DNA from 4 places in the Peribacillus sedimenti genome. Region 2 is predicted to be linked to each of the others. Evidence: riboswitches for the same ligand, from Rfam matches in the RefSeq annotation. Region 2 holds a riboswitch; each other region holds the start of a gene.
The links. A riboswitch is a leader RNA that binds a small molecule or an ion and turns the genes downstream of it on or off. The one in region 2 is predicted to bind cyclic di-GMP.
Positions count from the first base shown of each region.

Region 1: it holds a riboswitch for cyclic di-GMP, as region 2 does, so the genes downstream of both, V1500_RS23260 (LPXTG cell wall anchor domain-containing protein) here and V1500_RS03370 (methyl-accepting chemotaxis protein) in region 2, are expected to answer to the same signal.
Region 3: it holds a riboswitch for cyclic di-GMP, as region 2 does, so the genes downstream of both, V1500_RS23285 (hypothetical protein) here and V1500_RS03370 (methyl-accepting chemotaxis protein) in region 2, are expected to answer to the same signal.
Region 4: it holds a riboswitch for cyclic di-GMP, as region 2 does, so the genes downstream of both, V1500_RS02465 (EAL domain-containing protein) here and V1500_RS03370 (methyl-accepting chemotaxis protein) in region 2, are expected to answer to the same signal.

Region 1 is NZ_CP143547.1:4,737,343-4,743,127, forward strand. Features, by position in the region: gene V1500_RS23255 (ATP-binding protein) at 1-1,587, shown strand, start outside; gene V1500_RS23260 (LPXTG cell wall anchor domain-containing protein) at 1,825-3,603, opposite strand; cyclic di-GMP riboswitch class I at 3,767-3,864, opposite strand; gene V1500_RS23265 (ATP-binding protein) at 4,136-5,386, shown strand; gene V1500_RS23270 (hypothetical protein) at 5,657-5,785, shown strand, end outside.
Region 2 is NZ_CP143547.1:653,528-659,312, reverse strand. Features, by position in the region: gene V1500_RS03390 (SGNH/GDSL hydrolase family protein) at 1-126, opposite strand, end outside; gene V1500_RS03385 (site-2 protease family protein) at 515-1,618, shown strand; gene V1500_RS03380 (CBO0543 family protein) at 1,957-2,529, shown strand; gene V1500_RS03375 (DnaD domain protein) at 2,785-3,063, opposite strand; gene V1500_RS03370 (methyl-accepting chemotaxis protein) at 3,127-4,812, opposite strand; cyclic di-GMP riboswitch class I at 4,946-5,041, opposite strand; gene ligD (non-homologous end-joining DNA ligase) at 5,194-5,785, opposite strand, start outside.
Region 3 is NZ_CP143547.1:4,745,691-4,751,475, reverse strand. Features, by position in the region: gene V1500_RS23295 (hypothetical protein) at 1-583, shown strand, start outside; gene V1500_RS23290 (acyltransferase family protein) at 1,231-2,301, shown strand; cyclic di-GMP riboswitch class I at 3,034-3,125, shown strand; partial or broken gene V1500_RS23285 (hypothetical protein) at 3,588-3,813, shown strand; gene V1500_RS23280 (C40 family peptidase) at 4,372-5,040, opposite strand.
Region 4 is NZ_CP143547.1:459,415-465,199, forward strand. Features, by position in the region: gene V1500_RS02450 (rhodanese-like domain-containing protein) at 1-88, shown strand, start outside; gene cysK (cysteine synthase A) at 296-1,213, opposite strand; gene V1500_RS02460 (FRG domain-containing protein) at 1,968-2,789, opposite strand; cyclic di-GMP riboswitch class I at 3,198-3,282, shown strand; gene V1500_RS02465 (EAL domain-containing protein) at 3,400-5,785, shown strand, end outside.

The DNA.
Region 1 (5,785 bases), 1.0 Mb from region 2:
TCCGGTGACACCGCAGCCCTTGTATCGTTTTTTGAAATAACGATTGAGAAAGAACAGGAAATCCAGCTTAGAGAATCCTATGCCTTCCAGAAAACATTGCTTGACAACCTCGAAAGCGGAATAATTGCAACCGATCACGAAGGAAAGATTACGTTAATCAACCAAAAAGTGCATCAAATGTTTGCCCTGGAGGAAGATATAGAATTTTATATCGGCAAAAATGCAAAACAGTTCTATGGCTTATGGCAAGAAAAAACGAATACAACGAGCATGATGCCGGATTCTATACCAATTGAAGAAAGAACACAGATTACAAAGGAAATAGATACCACCAGCGGATATACTTTCGAAACCAGCTATATCCCTTTCAATATAGAGGATCGTTTTAGCGGCAATATATTTGAATTCACTGATATAACAGACAGAAAGAAGATGGAAAGAGCCCTGATCCGTGCCAAAGAAGAGGCAGAGAGGGCAAATAAAGCGAAGTCTGAGTTTCTGGCGAAAATGAGTCATGAGCTGCGCACTCCGCTTAGCAGTGTACTCGGGTTTGCTCAACTGTTGGAAATGGATCGTTCATTGAACATAGAGCAGCTAGATTCGGTCCAGGAAATCATCACCGGGGGGCGGCATCTTTTACACCTTATAGATGAGGTACTGGATTTATCAAGAATAGACTCTGGAAAGATTAAAATGGAGCTGTCCATAATTGAATTTTCCAATATCCTCAATGATTGTATCAAGAGTATCCAGCCGCTCGCCATAAGTAAAAACATCAGCGTAAAAAAACATCTGGATGGCTGCCGAAAAGTGTTTGTCAAAGCTGATCCTACTCGCTTAAAACAAGTAATACTAAACCTTCTGTGTAATGCTATAAAATACAATCGCATGAATGGTGAAGTCCTGGTATCCGTTCATTTACATGCTGACAGGCTTGAAGTCCATATTAAAGACACGGGCATTGGAATCCCCAAGGATGAATATCAAAATATTTTTCAGCCATTCTATCGGATTAATGGGACCGGTGAACAAGGGGCCGGAATTGGATTGCCGCTAGTCGAGCAGCTTATGCGATTAATGGATGGCAATGTGGGTGTATCCAGCGTTTTAGGAGAAGGCAGTGATTTCTGGTTTGAGCTAAAAATCGAAGCGATAGCTGAATTGGATGGTAAATCTGGTGTTGAGCATACAGAAACTCAACTAACAAACAGGGAGCTAAAACGTGTTTTATATATCGAGGATACTGAATCAAACATCTATTTAATGAAGCGCGTTTTTAACCTGGAGCCTGGTTATACACTTATAGTGGCTCGTAACGCACAAGAAGGATTGGAATTAGCAAATACAGAAAAGATTGATATCATTCTGTTGGATTTAAACCTGCCTGATATGAGCGGGGAAGAAACGTTCACACTTCTGAAAAAGAATAAAATTGTGGCGGATGTCCCGATCATTGCTTTAAGTGCAGATGCAAGACCTTCTGAGGTTAAAAGGTTAGTACAAAAAGGATTCACACATTATCTCACCAAACCTCTGGATATCGCAGAATTATTACAACTGCTAAATAAACTACAGCCCGTTTACTGAACAAAATGAAAAAAAAGATAACTTATCACAGCATCCTATAGAATTACATCTATAGGGTGTTTTTTGTGGAAAATGAACACTTCTGCACCTCTAAAGTTGAATTGTATTTCTCTCATACTTTATTCGGTTCGCTGCCATCCCACAAAATCTGTTCCCATTTATTAGCAGCCTATATTATAATAAAACCTGAATAATAAAAAAACCAGAGAGAGACCTTTGTCCCTCTCTGCCAATCTATTATTCACCTTGAATTTTTCTGGATCTTAGGGCCAGTGCTCCCAATACGATGAGGAGTGAGCCGGCAATGTAGAAACCTATTCTAGAAGATTCACCTGTTTTTGGAAGAGTGCCGCTTTGCAAGGTAGTATCATCTGATAACGCAGTTCCAGCTGACGTTATATCAGATATTACTTCAGATTGTGGCGCATCCTCTCCATTGTCATTATCAGATCCTAGGTCACCAGGTGACGCTGGTGCTTCTGGATTTTCAATGACCACTTCTTCATCTCCCGGTACAGTCGGAGTTGGTATTTCCGCTCCAGTATCTATCGATGGTTCTGGAATTCCAGTTCCAGGTCCAGCCGGTGGAGTTACTGTGCCAGGATCGGTTCCAGTTCCGGGATCGGTTGGCGGTAAACTTGTTCCAGGGTCAGTTCCTGGATTTGTCGGCGGTAAGCTCGTTCCTGGGTCAGTGCCTGGATTTGTCGGCGGTATGCTCGTTCCAGGATCCGTACCCGGATTTGTCGGTGGTGTGCCTGTTCCTGGGTCAGTGCCCGGATTTGCTGGCGGTGTACATTCACATGGGTCGGTTCCAGTTCCTGGGTCAGCGCTTACATCGCATTCTATTGTAATGACAAGCGTTCCATGCACCAGGCTATAGTGAAACTTATCTGTGTTTGAGAGCGGGAATGTTTTTACTTCCCCATTTATTGTTACCTGTATAGATTGAATTTTGTTAAAATCAACACCGGTCTGCAGGAGAAACTCTAAAACCGCTGTACCAGAATTCAAGTCAATGATTGTTTCATTCTTCAATACCAGCTTAATATTCTGTATAGGTGCTTTGCAGCCATCAAGGATCAGCTTTACTTTGCCAATTATGATGCTCTGTTGATCGTCTGCTGGCGGGATGGCCGGCGGCTCAGTTTCTATCAATCTTGAACACTGCTCGAACCAATAATTGATGGTTCCATTTGCTTCTACACCCACTCGCAGCTCAGCCGGTGTGACGACCAATTCTTTACCCGATAATGTAACAAGCTTGAATGCCTTCACATCGTCTTTTACAAACTCCCCTCCATCCTTCATCTTATATAGAGGAGAACTGCCCGGATTCGATAAAGTGAACCACTTGTCCCCAATCTGTACGGAAACTTCCTTTACTAATTTCGCACATTTTTTAAGATGCAGATGGATTTCGGTAGCTTTGTTCTGATGAGAGCCCTTCTCTGCTTCCCTTGCTTGTTTTTTAGCTTCCCGTTCTGTATGTCTAGCTTGTTCTTCAGCTTCCTGTTTTGCTTGTCTTGCTTTTTCTTTGGCTTCCCGCTCTGCCTGTTTCGCTTTCTGTTTGGCTTCCCATTCTACTTTTCTAGCCTGTTCCTTGATTTCTTGCTCTGTTTGTCTAGATAGCTTCTTTGCTTCTTTCTCTGCTTCCCTGGTTTGTTCTTTTGTTTCCCTTGCTAGTACTTTTGCTTCTTTTTCTAAATCCCGTGCCTGTTCTTTCGCTCCTTTTTGTTCAGATTTTGTTTGTTCTGTGTCATGCTTCTCTATGTCTTGACTTGTTGCTTTTTCTGGATTCGCTTGTGGAGAACTCTCAACTTGCTCTTTCTGTTCCTCAGACCCGGTGACATTTTGTTTATTCGTGGTCGCGTTCAAATCCAGCTCCACTTCCTTCTGTCCATTTTGGCCTGCGCTGTTTTCAGATGCCTTTGCCATCCCTATTGGAAAAACAATACTATAAATCAGTAAGAATGCGATAGATAGCGCATACAACCCTCTAATTCTTGTTTTCTTCAATTCGATACCCCTCCAAAGTAAGTAAGATAAATGATGAATGCATTACCGACCCTCCCTTTACATTTCTTTGCACCACCCCATTTAGGATTGATATTTAATTAAATTAAAGGATAAAATCCTTTAATAAAATCACGACAATAAAAAACGCCACAATTATGCTGATTGTGGCGGTCGGACGATCATAGTTATGAGTATTGCCTGCATAACCTTAGACTCCAGACTTTGCGTCCTATACTTTCGAATAGTTTGCCTTTAACTATGTAAATATATGGTTATATAACTACTTCTTTACAGTAGAGGAAATACCCGGGTTATTGCCTTTATAAACATAAAGCCTCACTTTTTTACAATTTCCATGATAAAAGTAGCAGGCGAAAGTGTCATTAACAGGCAAAATGTGTGTGATGCGGTCGTCCGAACGACCGAAATGTTTGGTATTTCAGAAATATAGACAAATTGCCTTATTTATTTTAGCCTAGAAGGAGAGTAAAACTCAGTACGATTACATGAAAGTATATTAAGGGAGTAAGCCATGGATTTTCAATATGATAAAATACTGCTCCAAATGCTAATGGTTTTATTTCCAATCATCCTTTTCTTAGCACTGGGGGCTGATCGATCTGGAAAACGGGGGAATATTGTTTGGGGGATCGTCTGCGGCTTTACCATGTATTCCAGTATGCTGGTCCCCATTACGATTGACGACGGAATCTTTCTGGATTTACGATTAGTCCCCTGGTTTCTGGCATTTATTTATGGCGGGACATGGATAGGCATCTTTGTCACCATATTTTTCTTCATCATCAGGTTTTTGTTAGGAGGCGTAGGAATGATTCCAGCCTTCATCGTCCTAAGTTTAAGCAGTTTAGTCATGTTTTTTTATAGAGAGAAATATATGGCATGGCCACGGCGTACCAAGATTACATATTCAGCAGCCTACCTGACTATTTCTTCTGCCATGCTGCCCATAATCGGCACGGTCATTCTGCATGACCCATTGACCCCAGTCAAGCTGGTTAGCTACATTTTCTTTGTCATAGCAAATGCGATCATGATCTGGTTTGCGATCTATATGCTGGAATCCCATCAGGAAAAGCTGGATTTAATGGCCGAGATTCAGAGAAATGAAAAATTGTATGTTGCTGGGCAATTGGCCGCAAGCGTTGCCCATGAAATACGAAATCCGATGACAAGCATTAAGGGCTTCCTGCAATTGCTGTCTATATCTAAAAATACTTCTGATGCTGAAAAGGAGTATATAAAAATATCTTTAGAAGAACTAGACCGGGCAAATGAAATTATTTCAGACTATTTATCATTGGGAAAAAACCAATCCAGCAGACAATTCACAACGCTGAATATAGGCGAGGAAGCGAAACGATCCGTAAAGGCCCTATCCTCTTTTTCCAATTATCATGGCGTCCAAATAGCACTTGATATCATCGGCGATATACGAATTTTTGGCATTTCAGGCAGGGTTCAGCAGCTGTTTATCAATATTATAAAAAACGCCATTGAAGCTTCCAAGATTCCTGGAACGGTACAGGTAAAGGTTTTTGCCGAAGACGGAACAGCCATGGTAAGGGTATCCGATAATGGGGAAGGCATGGACAAACAGCAGATCCAGAACCTGGGTTTCCCTTTTTATTCAACCAAGGAAAAAGGGACTGGACTCGGCTTAATGGTAAGCCTGCATATCCTTAAAGAAATGGGCGCAACCTTTAAAGTTACCAGTGAAAAAGGCAAAGGGACACAGTTCTTATTAATGTTTCCGCAAGCATAAATGGCGCTTTTTGTGATCATTATGAAAATGAACAACCTTCCAAAAACAGGAATATTATCGGATTTTGTAGAATAGATAACTCTTAAGTAATATATTGGGGGTATCATAAAGATGTTTTTCAAAAAGACATGCCATTTCTGCAAGAAGAAATTCCGTAAGACTACATTGTATTTTGGGACGTCCAAAATTCATGTATGCGATTTGTGCAAACCTTATGCCGAGAGACGCGCATTCAAAAGGCTATAAAGAGTGTTGTGAGAAGATCATTCGATGAACAAAATCCTTTTTCTTCAAAATAAAGATAAACCACTCATACTCCAGCAAATCAATTCATCTTTAGAAACAAAAAATAGATTACTGAAGCTTATAATCACTAATCCAGATAAAAAAACCAGTATA
Region 2 (5,785 bases):
TACAGTTTTTGGCGGAACTGGTTTTAGTGCCGGTTTTGCCGCAGTTTTGGCGCTTACACTAAAAGGTACACCGACCATTAAAGCGCTCGCAAGCAATAAACTTGCTACTTTCTTTTTGTTCTTCATTCAATCCATCCCCTTTTATGGTATAAAATACCTATTATTCCAACATTTATTTAAATTCTCGATATATCGCATATTTCCTTCTTTCCTGACGAAATTTCGGGTGGATTTGGGGGATTCTTATACAAATACTAGAAACTAAACTAGACACCTACGTACTCTAAATCTCCACTTAAGAAGTGGCTTCATATCCAACAATACCGGGAGCGGTCATATCCCCGAAAAAATTGCGGATTGTTGTAAACGGGACAAACAAAAAGAATTGCAAGTACCAGGAGGCGCTGGATTTCAATCTTTTTTCCGCTTCAACTCCGCCCAGAAGGAATGTTCCCCACTAAGAAAATACTAAGATATAATGGCCTTAAGAAAAAAATAGATTAGGAGATGGAGGATGAAGCAAAAATCTAAATCCTGGATTGGGATCGCAGCAGCAGTTGCTTTGTTCCTGCTGGGGAAATTGAAATGGCTGGTTGCCCTGCTCAAGCTGGCGAAGTTTGCCTCCGTGCTCTCCATTTTTGTATCGCTGGGTGCCTATGCATTGGTATATGGATGGAAATTCGCAATTGCCCTGGTTTACCTTATTTTTATCCATGAGACCGGCCATTTGTTGGCCGCCAAACGAAAAAACATCAAAACTTCAAAGGCAATTTTCTTGCCATTCGTCGGAGCATTGATAGCACTAAAAGAAGAACCTAAAAACGCAAAGGATGAGGCTTACCTTGCGTATGGGGGACCTCTCCTTGGTACGGTCGCTTTCCTCCCTGCCCTTCCGCTTTTTTCGGTTACGAATGACCCATTTTGGTTACTGGTAATTACTCTGGGATCTTTCCTAAACCTATTTAACCTGGCCCCTATCCATCCCATGGACGGCGGCAGGATTGTCGGGGTCATATCAACAAAGATCTGGTTAGCGGGAATCATTGGGATGATCATATATATGTTTCTAAATCCCAACCCGGTGCTGTTCATATTTTTGTTGTTTGGTATATCCACATGGTGGAAGGAATTGAGGAAAAAGGTGCGGCAAAACAAAAGACTAATCGCCCTTGAACAATATCGCTTCGCAATCCAGCAATATGATATGTATGCAGCATCTACGGAGGAAGAACGTATCAGGATTCATAATCTGTGGCAATGGGAATTGAGGCAAACGTCACAAAAACTAGCAAATTCCCAAGCATGGCATTTTCCTTTCATCGGAGATAAAAAACGGTACGAGCATGAGCTGCTAGAAACCAAAAGGGAAGTGCTTAGCCGTTTGCTTTTTGCAGGTATTCATATCTATGATGACTACGGAATTAAGGAAAGAGGCGATTTCGAGAAGAAGATCCATGAAGAAGAATCTCAACTGGAAAAAGAAGAGAACTATTACAAAGCAACCAACAAAACGAGGATCATATGGGCGATTCTCTACATCGCACTCGCCTTGTTCCTCATCGCCTGCAGCATGCATTACGGGGAACTGATGACATCCTATCAAGACATGCTTCCCTAATATCAAACAAAGAGGACTCCCTGCTTGCAGGGAGTTTTTTTATTTTCCCAAACCTCCTTGTCGATTTATTCAGAGGTTCAATTGTTCCTTAAGCTTTAAAGACTTTCCTTCCCTCTGACCCTCTTCATTTTTAAAGGTATTACAATTATTCATGGATATCTCTTCATCGCCTATAATTAATGCCTGAAATCAATTTACAGGGCTGGCAGGACTTCCTACAGGGGATATTTTTTAAAAGAGTCAGCATTTTATATGGTTTATTGATTAAGCTCCTCACATGTATAAGGGGAAGTCGTTTGGGAAATATAACCTCTATACTACTCAAGAGGGGAGCATATATGGAACACACTCAGCGAACTGAACTTAACGATATTGAAAACTTACAATTGAAAGTATCCGATTCTTGGTCAGATTATTGGAGTCAGTATTCAGATTTTGGAACATGGCAATTTTGGATCAATCTTGCATTTTTGATTATTCCTTTGATCGTCCTGTACATTTTTATGGATAAGAGAAAGGCCCTGCTTCTAGGGTTCTTTGGTTTCAATGTACACGTGTGGTTTACGTACATAGATACATATGGAGGTACAAGGGCCTTATGGTATTATCCATATAAACTTCTGCCTGTACTGCCGATCAGTTTCGCATTGGACGTATCGCTTGTGCCTGTTTCTTATATGCTTCTATACCAATGGGCACTGAATAATAAGAAGAATTATTATCTATTCATGCTGATATTGAGCGCACTGTTTTCTTTTGTATTGAAACCATTGCTTATATCCTTGGACCTGTTTGAATTGAACAGAGGCGCGAATTACTTTCATCTGTTTTTAGGCTATGTGGCCGTGGGAATCGTCTCAAAATTAATCACGAATCTTTTCCTGTACTTCGAACATAAAGCAAAACAATAAAAAAACACACTCCATCGAAGTGTGTTTTTATTGTTTTCAGCTCGCAGCCTGGTTCCGAACAGTTCGGAACCTTTCGAATATGTTCCGAGTGTTTCGGAAGGGAATTCCGCGCTTCCATTATACGTGTTGCTCAAAGATGGCAGGGTCGGGCAAACAAGAAGAGTCTCTGTCATTCCATCTCTTTTCTCAGCTGGATTCGTTCATAGCTGCCGAGGCCATAGCGGCGCAGCAGGAGACTTTTAGTATCCTTATCTATCAACACATTGCCTGTTCCACCAACTGGACGTTATGTTGTTGCCATTGTGCAGCAATTTGTTCAATATGTTGGCCATTCAATTGGCCATTGCTGATCACTAACGAATACTGAAGCAAAACATTAATGATTGGGTCAGGAAATTCGCTTTCTCTTTTGATGGCCTGGATCAATGTAAGCTGTTCAGAGTTAAGTTCTCTTCCCCCGAGCGCCAAAGACAGCATTTGCTCAGGTGCTATATCCTCAAAAAATCCCTTAATTAATTCAACCGTTTCCTTCATATATGACCCCACCTAATCATTGAACAACCACAGACAAATCTTATCTTTTGTTTGCGGACGGTATTACACCTTAAACTTATTTACCAGCTGTTGAAGATCCTGAGCCATTTGGCTCAATGTCTCAGCAGATGAAGACACTTCCTCCATGGATGCAGTTTGTTCTTCCGCAGAAGCTGCGACATTTTGGGTATTCCCTGCAGATTGTTCTGCTATTTGCGCTATGCCCTCCATCATTTCTACCATTCCGAGGGACTGCTTGTTCACTTCTTCAACAATGGAAGACACTTCCTGTGCTTCTACCGTCACCTGTTCAATCGATGCTAAAATATCATTAAAGGCCGTGCCCGTTTCATGAACCAGCTGTATGCCTCCGTTCACCACTTCATTTCCATTCGTCATGGATTGAACTGCTTTGGCTGCCTCTGTTTGTACCTCCTGGATCAGATTTCGAATGTTACCTGCAGCTTTGCTGGACTGCTCGGCTAATTTCCGCACTTCATCCGCTACTACTGCAAATCCCTTGCCATGATCACCAGCACGTGCTGCTTCGATCGCTGCATTTAATGCTAATAAGTTTGTCTGTTCGGCAATCTGTGTGATGAAGTCGACAATCTGGCCGATTTCTTCAGATTTTTTTCCTACCGCATTTACAACCTCTGAAGTCGAGCTCACCGATTGATGGATAAGATTAATCTGTTCCACTGTTTGCGAGACCACTCCATGTCCCATAATTGCCTTGTCATTGGCAGCCGCGGTCAAAGCGGCAACTGCCTGCATAGAGGAAGAAGCCTTGTTCATTCCACTGGATATTCCACTTACAGTGTGATGCAGTTCTCTGGCATTTTCGACCTGTTTGTTCGAGCCAACCGCAACCTCCTGAATGGCAGCTGATATTAGCTCCGTTGCTTTGCTCGTCTGTTCGGAACTTGCCGACAATTCCTCAGATGTCACTGAAACCTGATCCGCATTCGCCCCTACCTGGCCAATTAAAGCACGAAGATTTTCATTCATTTGATTAAAGGAATGAGCCAGGTTCGCAATTTCATCTTTGCTTTTAACCTTGATATTCTGCTGGGTCAGGTCGCCTTCAGAAATCTTTTTTGCCGCCTGTTCCAGCGACAGAATTGGCCTGTTTATCATTCTTGTTATCACATAACCAATCAGGACAGCCAGGAAGAACGCAGCAATGCTTAAAATCAGAACAGTGTTCCGAGCGGCGTCTGACCTATTGGAAGCTGCACCGCTTCCTTCTTCCATGTTCTTCCTTAAGTCATGTTCGATGCCATCTGCTATATTCCTGATGTTTTGGGCCAATGGAATTGCCTTCTCCGTTGCAACAATGGTAGCTTTGTGTTGATCTGAACCCATCAAGATAATCACTTGATCAGAAGCAGTTTTAAATTGTTTATTTAATTCTTCAAGCTCTTTAAGCTGATCCTTGACCGCCTGCGGCTGAACCATCTCATCGATGACATTTACTTTTTGATTGACCTCTCTAACAGCATCAGATAAGATACCGGAGGCTGCCTGTTGACGCAGCATCACGCCGTTTAAAGCTGCTATCTCCCTGGAAGCTGCAATCTGCAAATCCTTTGTATCTGTTAAGATGACCGCCCGGCGATTTACAAGGTCTGAATAGGTATCATCCACTTTTTGTAGATTATAGTATGCAACAAAGCTGATTAACCCAAGAATAATGGCGATAATTAAAAATCCGCCCATCAATTTTTTCCCAATTGTCATCTTCATTTTTCTCATCCCTTATGTAAAATTATAATCGTGATGCTTTATAAATAATAAATTCTTCTCCTTCCCCTTTTGGTCCGACTGAACGCAAAAAAAAAGCTATTTCCAGTAAGTGGAATAGCCGGATTTTGGGCTATTCGGCAGCCTGGCAATCATAGTCCAAAATACACATTTGAACGACAGACCCATGGCTTTGCGTCCCCATCTTTCGATGAGTTTGCCTTTATCGGATAGTTTGTTGGTTAATTATACCTATTAAATGTAAAATCATTCTATATTAATAATTATTATTAAGTCAATGGATAAACTCTTTACTTTCTACATTTTTAAATCATTTCCACAACAAAGAAAGCTGCTTCATACAGTGTGTCTGAAACAAGCCACTCATGCTTGATTTTTATTGATGAATGACAAAATATCCTCCAAGCTCTGTTCACGCTTCTCAGTTGTGACAGGGGCAAACAAATTTCCCTTCTCTTGGATTCTGCGTTTTATATTGAGAATGGTAAAATCCGTTGGCCTGAAGCCCTCTTCCACCTCTCCCCATGTCACCGGTGCAGCAATTGTTGCTTTAGGCTTTGCTCTTACGGAGTAAACAGCCGGCATCGTCCGGCCTTTCCAAAGCTGTAAATAATCGAAATACAGCTTATTTCCCCTTTTTTCTACCACACGTTCCAACGTCAATTTTCCCGGCATTTTTTCCTGAAAATATTCGGCAATGAATGTGTTAATCTGTCGCGTTTCCTCAAATGTGTAATCAGCAGAAATCGGTACGAAAATTTGCATGCCTGTCGATCCGGAAGTCCGGGGTATGGATATCAGGTTGAGTGAATCTAATAGTGCTTTCAGTGCAAGAGCTACCTCAAGAACGAGGTCAAAGCTATTATTCTCCGATGGATCAAGGTCAAAAACCAGCTCGAGCGGGAAATTTTCTTTCGTATATCGGTCAAATGGGACGTGGAACTCTAAAGCTCCA
Region 3 (5,785 bases), 1.0 Mb from region 2:
AGGAGTCATCGTAACAGGTACGGAACTACGGAAGACAGGGAAAGTCACACTTTCTCCAGATGGCAGAAGATTAACGATAAGCCAGGTTACACCTGCATTCATCAATAATAGAAAATACGCAGTCGCAGTGAATGGTGTGATATTGGAGCGTTCTGGTTTTAAATATGACACCGCAGTTGTGAATGCATTAAGGATTTATAGAGTAGAAAAAACCGTCCCAAGCTATGGAGCTAAAACGATGATCCAAAATGGGGCGACTGGAGTTGAAAAGTATTATATAGATGCACAATCCGGCGACCGAAAAGACAATTATGTTGAATTTGTATTGAGTAAGCTGCTGTCGTCCGCTACACAGAAAAACATAAAAGGATACGTCAAGGTTTATGATGTTACGAGCGGGAAAGTGGATGTTACAAAAAATATGACGATTACTGTATTGAAGAATAATACAATCCTGCTGAATGTGAATGATGTCCATATTAGGTCCAAGCATAAATACCGCGTGGACATCAGTGGGAATCTGAAAGGGACTACAGGGACAAAGCTTGGTGGAACTCAAATATTCACCTTCACGGTTCGATAAAGCAATTGGAAGTCCTCTTCTCGAACTAAAGCTGGATTCCAACAAGCCAATCCGTTCTTTCGTTCATCATAATGAGTGCTTTTTTCTATTTATAGAACGATAGATAATTTACCGAGAATGCTTGAAAACACTATAGGTAAGTAACCTACCGTGTGAATTTAGTGATTTCGTTAGGCGGCGTTTATTGGACATGAATCCGGTATGTACGGAGCGCATGTCCTTTTTATTTCTTCTTAATTTTAGTTATCTTAAAGTTTGATAGATTTGGTTCAAAGTAGCCTGAAGTTACAAACATTCCCACTGCATAAAACATTCAATAATGGTATTATTACAATTCCTCTGTCAACCGCTTCAACCCCCTCCTAAGCTAAATTAACAGATTAAATCTTACAATATAGCTAAACGCATTAAAAATGTGACTTATGAAGAAAGTTAAGCAAGAACTTTACCAGCTTTATATCCTCATTTAAAGATTTAGGTCCTCTCTCTGTGTGTTCTTATATCAATATACCTTTTAATTTTTATAATTGTTTTCATTCATATTTATAAAAGGTTAATAAAAAGATATAGATATAACGATATGGTACCATATGCCTGTTGTTTCAACATTTTCTTCATGTTACCTTAGTAAGGAAAAGGAAAATTATATGTTGAAAAAACGTAGAGAGGTATCTGAGATGATAAAAGAGTGGAATTTACTGCGTACCATTGCCTGTTTGAGTATTGTTTTCCTGCATAGTACAACACAAACAGGCAGAGCAGTAGGCTATCCAGAGATTGAACATTATAATATGCTGCGGACAGCTTTGTGTTATGCGACTCCTACCTTTATAGTCCTTTCAGAAATCATCCTTGCAAACCGATATCCTGATCGTCTGCCGGAAAAGTTCTGGTCCAAACGATTTAAGTGGATTTTCGCGCCCTATGCGGCCTTTGCGATTATCGATGCATTTGTTACGAAACACTTTACTCCTGGCACCGATCTTGGTGAAAGAATATTTCTCAATTTAGTCATGGGAAATTATGAAGGATATTTTATTTTAATCATTTTTCAATTTTATTTGCTCCATTATGTGATTACCAAGTACAAAATCCCGACCAACTGGCTGCTTCCAGCTAGTTTGATGATTATGGTCGCCCATTTAACAATACTTAATGGAAATCTTCCATTTGTACAGGAAAATAGAAATCACTTAAAAATTCCGTTTACAGCCTGGATCGGTTATTTTGCAATAGCCTATATAATAGGGAAGCATTATCAATCTTTCGCCAAAAAAATCTGGAAGTATAAATGGCTTTCGTTAGTGGGAGTCGCTATCGCCATATTTTACTTCTTCATGTCTTATCAATCTGGAAACTTTAGGGTGGCATCTTACAGGCATGACCTGTTTCCTCTAGTACTTGCCATCATCGTTGCTGTTTTTGCATGGGGCCAGCTTGTACCGAACCTTAAAGTCATTAATCTGATAAGCAACTATTCTTTTGGAATTTATCTTGTGCACTGGCAGGTTCAACGGTTTTTGGCTCCCTATGTCGCCCCATATTTTGAACATACAAGCACAAGGGTCATCGGTCTTTTCTTTATTACCCTGGCGGTATCAATAGTTATTATTAAAATTATTCATGCTTTGCCATTTGGCAGTTATATAGTAGGTAATGTAAAACGAAGAGTCGGAAAGAGAAAAGCAGGCTACCAAGTCGAGCCAAAGGCTGCTTAACAAGAACAGTTTTTATTTGAGAATTGCATTAGCCAGGCTTAAGTAACGTTAAATTAACTAAAGCTTATTCAACACATGAAATATTCGCATCATAAGAAAAACATCCCCTTTGATCGAGGGGATGTTTTTGCTTTGAGAAAAATTTACCATTTGAGTAAGTCTATTGTATCATATTTTTTGTACAGTGGGATAGGGGTATGAAATTTTGTTGCTGTTGTGTCGATCTAATACTGACATTACCAACCAGCTAAGAAGCAGCGATGCTATTTCAGTTTATGAAAATAGCTATGTAAGGATATCAAAGGATTTAGTCAGCAAAGAGCTTAACTGTTACTATAAAAAACGGTAGTAAAATGGTAACCGATATAAGTGTTGGCGAAATGAGGTATGAAGATTTGCATGTATGTGCTGCTGCGGTGTCATTAGAGGATTTAACACTATTAACAATGCATCCTAAGGCAAAAGATCTGACCTTAATTGATGAGGATTGTCAGATTTGAAAAGTATGCCGTTGTCTGTTGTTGGTTACACCATAACTAAAACTAATAAAAGTTGAACTCAATGTTAAGGACTAGTGACAAAGCTAGTTCATTTTTTAATGGAAATATGGATAATAACAATCTATCTCTTCGTTGATAGGTGTAAGTCGAAAATTGTAATAATTATTGGAAAAGTTATCATGGAAAAACTCTGGAAGTTATTTCTATAATAATTGTAAGAACATGCAATAATTTTGGAGAAATGCAAACTTATTGAAAGATAAGGACGCAAAGCCACGAATCTAATGTTACCGAATCGATAACTATGATAGTCGGGCTGCCGCAAAGAGGATGAAAAGGATTACATGCCTTTGTTATTAATGAAGGAAATCTGGACACCTTTTAGGATGCTAGGTATTAAGGTATTCAGGACCGAGGAAGGACACCACTATATAAAAATCTGGAATAGTAGCAGAAAAAAGCTTCCCTTTTAAAGCAGAGCATCGAGTAGAAAAGATATGTATTAAACGGTGACAGTGCGCGTCGATCACCAAAGCTCTCAATACAGGGGAGATTTGGTGAGTGGCTTTTTCTTTTTTTGATTCAATGGTATCCCTAAGATCTTTAGCTGGGTAGATAGATAGGGTTCAACATGCCAATGGAAGAGAAAAAATTTCGTATATGAAAACCTAAAAATTATAAGTTATTATACAGCGAATACCGTAGTGTTATCGATTCGAATAATCAGGGATAAAGGAATGAGATGTTGCGCTTTTGCTCCGATTCGGCTTGCCGGTCCAGGTATATCATGATCCTGAGACTCATTTAATTCTTATTATTCATCAGCATTTACTGGGGCAAAGAGATAAAATCTCAGTTTTTGGCACGGATTACAATTGATCCTGCCAGACTTGTAGCTGCCTCAGATAAGATACGTAAAGAATTAGGCTGGGAAACAGAAATAAAACTGGAACAAATTATAGAGAGTGCGTGGAAGTGGCATCCAAGGAATATAAAAAAGGTCAAGGAATGATATAAATAAATAATAGAAATATATCCACCTCACAGTTGCAGAATATTTGGGTGGATATAGTTGAATAGGAGAAGTAATTGGGCCACCGGATCAATCATCCCTATATCTTCTCCTGTGAAGAAATACCTAGACAACTACATAGCTATACCAAGTAGCTTACCATCCTGAGAGGACTTCGCGTTTACGTCACTCCGTTATTGAATATGTCTTCCTCTTTTAACACCTTTCCACTTTTACAAGAAATTTTATTAAATCCCTTGTGGTTGAATGTATGGCAGAAACAGCACTCAGAGGGGGCAGAAACCAGCAATATTGAGTTTGCTACCCTTTCGTTCCTTCCAGTCGGATGGTCTATTTAATATAAAAAGTGTTCGGTAGGGGACTCGGCTGTATATGTAGTAGATCCACTGCCGTCCAGGTACATGTCAGCACCCATTCGTATCTTTCGGAAGTTGGAAAATTCATTGTCTCTTAAGGCAGCGATGGCGCACCAGATTCTGTAGCCCTTATGCGTAAATGCATTAAAAACCACCAATCAACAGATTGGTGGTTGAGATATTATATGCGCTTTGCTCCAATAAACTTGGGTTTCCAGTATGAATTGCTTGTAGAGGAGTAGGAAACTCCTTTAGATGAAGCAGAGTGAATCATCTGACCATTTCCAAGATAGATGGAAACATGTGTTGGTCTAGACGCCTTGTTTGGTGCAAAGAATAGCAGGTCCCCAGGAAGAGGAGATGAAACGCGTGCACCTGTGCTGTACATTTGTGCAGCTGTCCTCGGTAAAGTTTTGCCTGCCTTGTCAAAGGAATACTTCACAAGTCCAGAACAGTCAAATCCGCTTGGAGTAATTCCGCCCCATCTATATTTGACCCCTAGATTGCTTTTTGCCACGTTGATTGCTACTGCACGGTATGATGATGCTGCAGTGGCTGCAATAGGCTTAGTTGCGGAAAGATATCTTGCATTTACATAGCCTTGTTTCTCGGAAGCTGTTACCTTAGCCCATCCGTTCGCTTCATTATGTACAGATACCTGAGTTCCAGGCTTTAGCTCAGTGATGATCTTAGCGTTTGCTGAAGCAGTGGTGCGCATATTTAAAGTGTCGTTTACGACATTTACATATTTAATGGTTGTTTTTGCTGGTGTTGCTGCCTCACCTAAGGTTGGTGATACTATTATGATTGCTATGGCAAGAGTGACTATTGCGACAATTTTCTTTAACATAGTGTTTTACCCTCCTGGTGTGGCTGATAAACCTACTATATAACAAACATTTTACGACAATTTCACAGGGATATTACAATTAGATTACAAAATTCGGGTGATAGTGCCAAAAGTAGCTAAATGGGTGGATTTATCTTCTGGTTTGTAGGTACTATGTTGTATCTATGATGCGAAAAAACGGGTCAAAAAAGGCAGATTTTTATCAAAGTGGAGGGCTTGTGTTTCTGGAATGTAATAAAAATGTATTATTTATTAGCCCGTTATGTAGGCTTTTAAAATAATTCAGCTACGTTTTTATTCTTGCAGTTATTAACATGTGTAATTAACTCCCTCCTCAATAAGGTAATAATACTATGCAAATTCCTGAACGGTGACGGATATTTGTTGCACCGTCGGTAATTCAACAATTTGCGGACTGATGGTTCGGGTGCTGTCTAGGATTCTAGCGAATTATTTGAAGTTCAACTGATATTTCTACACCCTATTGTGCATTTTCAAATACATCTTTCATGATATCGACCTATTGTTCTGTCTCTTTCTGAATGACAGAGATTAGCCTGTGGTAAGTGTAGTAGAGGATTACGTTTGTTCAGCCAATTACCATACATAAGAAGAAACACTGAAATGTAGTAGACTTCATAAAAAAATAAAACAAATACAGGGTTTTAATCAGTCAAAAAAATATATTAAGATTGGAGAATATACCTGGAAATTGACATTATTATTATGTTTCAGTTTAGCGATA
Region 4 (5,785 bases), 190 kb from region 2:
CAAGGCCGCCAAGTTTTTAGAGGAACATGGGTATAATATAATGAATATGACCGGAGGAATGCTGGAGTGGAAGGGACCTAAAGAATAAAAGAGAAATTAAACCGGAGACCCTGGTTCGAAAAACGTATGAATCGCTCTATTAACAGAAGTTTTCATAAAGTATTGTTTTATTGCGCTCTGCTGGATCTGAGATTTGGTCAGTACTAGGATGGGGCGTCCCGGGAAACTAGTTTTACTTTAAAAGATTAATGAAACAGGCTGTTCCCTTATTGGAAGGGAACAGCCTGTTTTGCATTTAATCGATCAGATCCATGCTTAAGTATCTCTCGCCTGTGTCAGGGGCAATGCATAATACCCTTTTGCCTGAGCCCAGCCGCTTCGCCACTTCGATGGCTGCATATACAGCTGCGCCTGCAGACGGTCCGACAAATATTCCTTCTTCACGTGCCAGCCTGCGGAAAATATCAATAGCATCTTCGTCAGTTATTTGAAAAATTTCATCATAAATATCTGTATTTAAAATGCTTGGAATAAAGCCTGGACTTGTTCCTACCAGCATATGCTTTCCAGGCTGGCCTCCGGAAAGTACTGGAGATCCTTTAGGCTCAACCACGCCAATGTACAGGCCAGGGATGAGCTCCTTTAGCTTTTCGCCTGTCCCGGTAATGGTTCCCCCGGTGCCGGCCGTGGCGACAAATGCATCAAGGTTCCCCTCCATCTGGTCGAAAATCTCCAAAGCTGTCGTATGGCGGTGAATATCAGGGTTTGCTTTATTTTCAAACTGCTGTGGAATAAAGCTTCCTGGAATCTGCTTTTGAAGCTCCTTCGCCTTTTCTATTGCACCCGGCATTTTTTTATCGCTCGGGGTCAGTACTACATCCGCTCCGTAAGCTTTCAATATATTAATTCTTTCTTTCGTCATATTATCGGGCATGATCAGGATTGATTTGTAGCCTTTTGCTGCAGCAGCCATGGCTAGGCCGATACCGGTATTTCCGCTGGTCGGTTCAATGATTGTGTCTCCAGGCTTAATCAAGCCTTCTTCTTCAGCCGTCTGGATCATATTATACGCAGCACGGTCCTTTACGCTCCGGGACGGATTAAACATTTCGAGCTTTACATACACATCCGCGGCTCCCTCCGGAACCAGCCTATTCAGTTTGACGACGGGTGTGTCCCCGATTAATTCTGTAACGTTATTTACAACCTTCATCGTTATCCTCCATACAAACAGTTTGCTTGACCTGAATAATATCTTCATCTTACCAAATAGGTCCCCGGTATAGAAGCCCTGTGCTCATAGAAAAGAGACGGGCCGGGAATGAACATTCTCGTTATATTTATTTTCAGTTCAGCTGCTTTTTAGGGTGAGAGTCGTTTGTGATATTTAACGTTACAGAAGTTCGATCGTAAAAATAGAAATACACGCATTAAATGGCAGTTATCGTGCATAAATAAGATTTCGATCTACGGATCCAAAGTTTCGCTCATAAAACCGGAAATAACGATGATAAACAGCTAGCAATCTATAAAACTATGTAATTAAATATGGCTTTATCGCTATGACGGACAATTTTTATATAATCGCAGCGAAAAAGTATCGAATCAGCTGTGTCTTGTTAAAAGATAAAGAAGAATTCAAGTTGGAAATTAAAAATGTTTATTCTGGTTAAATAAGTGAGCTTAATCCCTTTTCACTGTTTATCGTGGTGGAAGCCAGGGGAGGTAAAAAGGAATATATATGACTGTTTCGTTTTCATTTTACGGACTTACTCCGGGCAGTTCACGTTAGGGTTAAACTTACTAGTATTTCATTCCCCTGTCCCTGGCCTATCGCTGTTAATAAACCGGGACTAGAATAAAAACTCGCTCCCCTGTTGGATTTTCTATGGCAAAACCTTTCCGACCCGCCACAAAAAAGATGCCTTTGCAAAGGGACGGCATCTTCTATACTTCCATTTCTATAATTAATCTTCAAATTTCATTAATTTAATATTGGTACAATATCTTTTTAGCCAGGCACTGACACCCTGCAGGCCTGGATAAATCATTCGCTCGTTAATATTGGCCTGGTCAAGCTTATCTCTGACCTCTAACTTGAGGGAGGCGGGAATGATGATTTTTTTATAAAGATCCGGATAATGGTGGAGCCATTCATCAAGCCTTCGGACTGGATTTGTCATCACTGTGAATAGGGCATATTGGTTGACGATACGTTCCTCCATGGAGGGAGGCTCCAGGCAGATGACAAAGTCGTCATCTTCTCCCTTTTTTGCATCAAAGCATTTTAAATCGGGGCAGACGTCTTTCAGCATATCAACAGTAAAAATATGTGATTCCTCGTTGCTCAATGCTTTTTTGAAAATAGGAGGCAATAGTTGATGGACCTTGATGATGTCCAGGCACCAGATTGCCCCGTCTTCCCGATATCTGGTTATATCGGATGTCGCAAAATGCATGGCCACATAGGGAGAGAAGGACCAGTCAAGGAGGCGTGTCGGCAGGCCGTAATGCTGCGCGACGGCCAGCAGCTCCCAGTCGTTGTGTTTATCTTTTAACACGGACCGTGAATATTTATTGAAGTTACGGAGCAGGTGGGATTCCATTCCTGTGTTTTCAATTCTCATCAGGCTGGTCGCCAGTTTGAATGCTGCGCTATCGACACCCCGATAGGCAAAGGGGGAGCGATAGCGTCCATGGATGGGATGTGCCGGAAAGTTAAAGAGCTCTTGTTGAAGATCCAGCCAGCTTTCTGCCACAAGTGTGCCATTGTCCAATGACTTCACCATGCATCACCCTCTTTCGCTGTTATTTTCTATTCATGGGGTTTGGACTTTCTATAAGGATATGCATCACAATCATTATAAAGAAATAAAAAACTGGACCTTGTAGAGTTTAACTATGGCAGGAATAGAAAAAGGCTGCGCAGCGAGCAAGCCTGTATCAAAGTTTTCCCGCTGTACCCCGCCTTGAAACTTTTTTATAAAGTAAAATAAAGATTAGGAAAGAAAGGGCTTAATGTACATAACAGTTTTGGTCTTATTAGAGATTGATTTATTTGTGATAGGGATTTTTACCCTTTGATCTGACCACAACGGCTGTCTTATTGTGACAAAAGAATCAAATTGAAATAGTAAAATATAGGAATAATTATTTACACAGTTGGATGTTAATGGTAATATTTAAACAATTCATCATTACGAAAAAGGCAAACTCATCGAAAGGTGGGGACGCAAAGCCACAGGTCTAAGGTCAGATGACTACGACGGCTGGGTTACCGTTTCATTGTGCAATAGTGATATTCGGTAAAGTGGCTATCTTCATTTATGGGGATAGCCTTATTTATTGGGCAATAACGGCATAGTTTTAATGGTTTACTACTATGCAGAGGTGAAGCGCATGTTGAGAGACTATAATATTATTTTAGTAGTGTTTTCGTTTATCATTGCTTGGATGGCTTCTTTTGCTTCGTTTAATCTTACAAAAAGGGTGAGCCAGACAAAGGGTGCCTCCAGGTTCTATTGCCTTGTCAGCGGTGCGCTCTCAATGGGCCTTGGTATCTGGGCAATGCATTTTGTTGCCATGCTTGCTGCGCATCGGACTGGCCACATCACCTACAGCATTCCTCTGCTATGGGTATCATTGATCATAGGTATCGTTTGTTCCTTCCTATGCCTCATTATAGCCAGTCAGCCTCAAGTATTTTTACAGCAAATATGCCTTGGAGGATTTGTAATGGGGCTTGGGGTTATAGGGCTGCACTATACAGGAATGGAAGCGATGGAAGGAGTGGATATCACATACCGTACCCAACCTTTAGTTTTATCCGTGGCTACGGGATTTGCTTCCTCCATACTGGCGATTTATCTAAGCTTCTATTTCCGTGATAAAGTGAGTGCCGGGTGGGACAGGCAAAAAGCTGCAGGGAGCCTTGTGATGGCATTGGGAGTGGTGGCCATGCATTACCTGGGCATGTCAGCCGCTATTTTTCATGATTCATCCCTTCACAGCAATCATACATCCTCCTTGATTATCAATAATTCGTTGCTGGGCCTGTCCATAGCTATTTCGGTGATGGTGATTCTATCGCTGGTCCTTATACGAAGTATGTTTCTGGATGGAAAGTACAGTGAACAAGTGGCATTTAATATGGCCATATTGGAATCGACACCGGATTGTGTCTTTATCATAGATTCAAATGGAATCATTCTCGAAGCTAATTCTGCCGGGGAAGTAACCTTTGGGATCAAGCGGAAGAAATTGATCGGTGAACAGCTGGCCAATCTAATCCAAATTCCTGGAACGGGCGACGCTGAACAAGGCACTGGCATATTGGAATTTGATCGATACATAGGAGAAAGACTCCCTGCCAAGGGGTATTTTCAGGCTAAGGAAACTTTTCCGATAGAATTTACGATTACTAAAATTGAAGGAAAAAGCAACTATGCCGCTTATATTAGTGATGTCACGTTCCGGAAGCAGGCTGAAGAAAAAATTAACTACATGGCATACCATGATTTCCTGACTGGACTGCCAAACCGCCATTATTTTCATTCGAATCTGGCTAAAGTATTACAGCAGGCAAGTCAGTTCGATTTTTCCCTGGCCATCCTGTTTCTAGATTTAGACAGGTTTAAGGTTATTAATGATACCTTTGGGCATAGCTTTGGGGATCTCCTGCTTCAGCAGGTTGCAGAGCGGCTCTCTGCTTGTGTGGAAGGGAAAGATACTGTTTCAAGACAGGGTGGCGATGAATTTATCATATATCTGCCAGGTTTATCGCGTACACATGTATCGGAAGTGGCGAAGAGCATTCTAAAGGCCTTGTCCCAGCCGTTCAGCATAGCCCAGCAGGAGGTATATATCACACCGAGTATCGGGATCAGTATGTTCCCTGAGGATGGGGCAGATGTAGATGAACTGATCCTGAATGCGGACACGGCGATGTATCAGGCAAAGGCTGCCGGCAAGAATATGTATAAATTTTATATGAAGGAAATGAGCGAAAAGAATGCGGGCCAGGCGCTCATGGAGGCCAAGTTGAGAAGAGCCCTCGAGCATGGGGAATTCGAGCTGTATTACCAGCCAATCATAGATCTGAAAACAAATAGTTTAAAGGGGCTTGAAGCTTTAATCAGATGGAACCGTCCCGATCAAGGAGTCATATCCCCGGCTGAATTTATTCCTTTAGCTGAAGAGACTGGCCTCATCGTTCCAATTGGTGAGTGGGTGCTTTCTGAAGCGTGCCGCCAGGCGAAAAAATGGCAGGAGGAAGGATTTGAACCGATACACGTTTCGGTTAATATTTCTCCGAGGCAGTTTATGGAAAGGCGGTTTATTGGCTCAGTAAAAAAAATCATTACGGCAAGCGGTCTCGAACCCGGCTGGCTGAATCTTGAAATTACAGAAAATGTGGCTATTCATGATATCGAGAGCACTGTGAGCAAGCTGAAGGAGCTAAAAACGTTTGGGGTATTTTTGTCCCTCGATGACTTTGGTACGGGATATTCTTCGTTAAGCTACCTGAAACAGCTTCCTGTTGATTTTATCAAAATTGACAAAACCTTTGTCAGGGATCTGGGCAGCGGAACTTCAGATTCTTCCATTGTCAAAGCAATTATTTCCGTTGGCCACAGCCTTCAATTTAAGGTCGTGGCAGAAGGTGTGGAAACCGAGGAACAGAGAGAATATCTCAAGTCGAGGAATTGTGATTTTGCCCAGGGATATCTGTTCGCACGATCTCAGCCTGCTGAAGAAATTGAAACATTTCTAAACGCTTCACAGA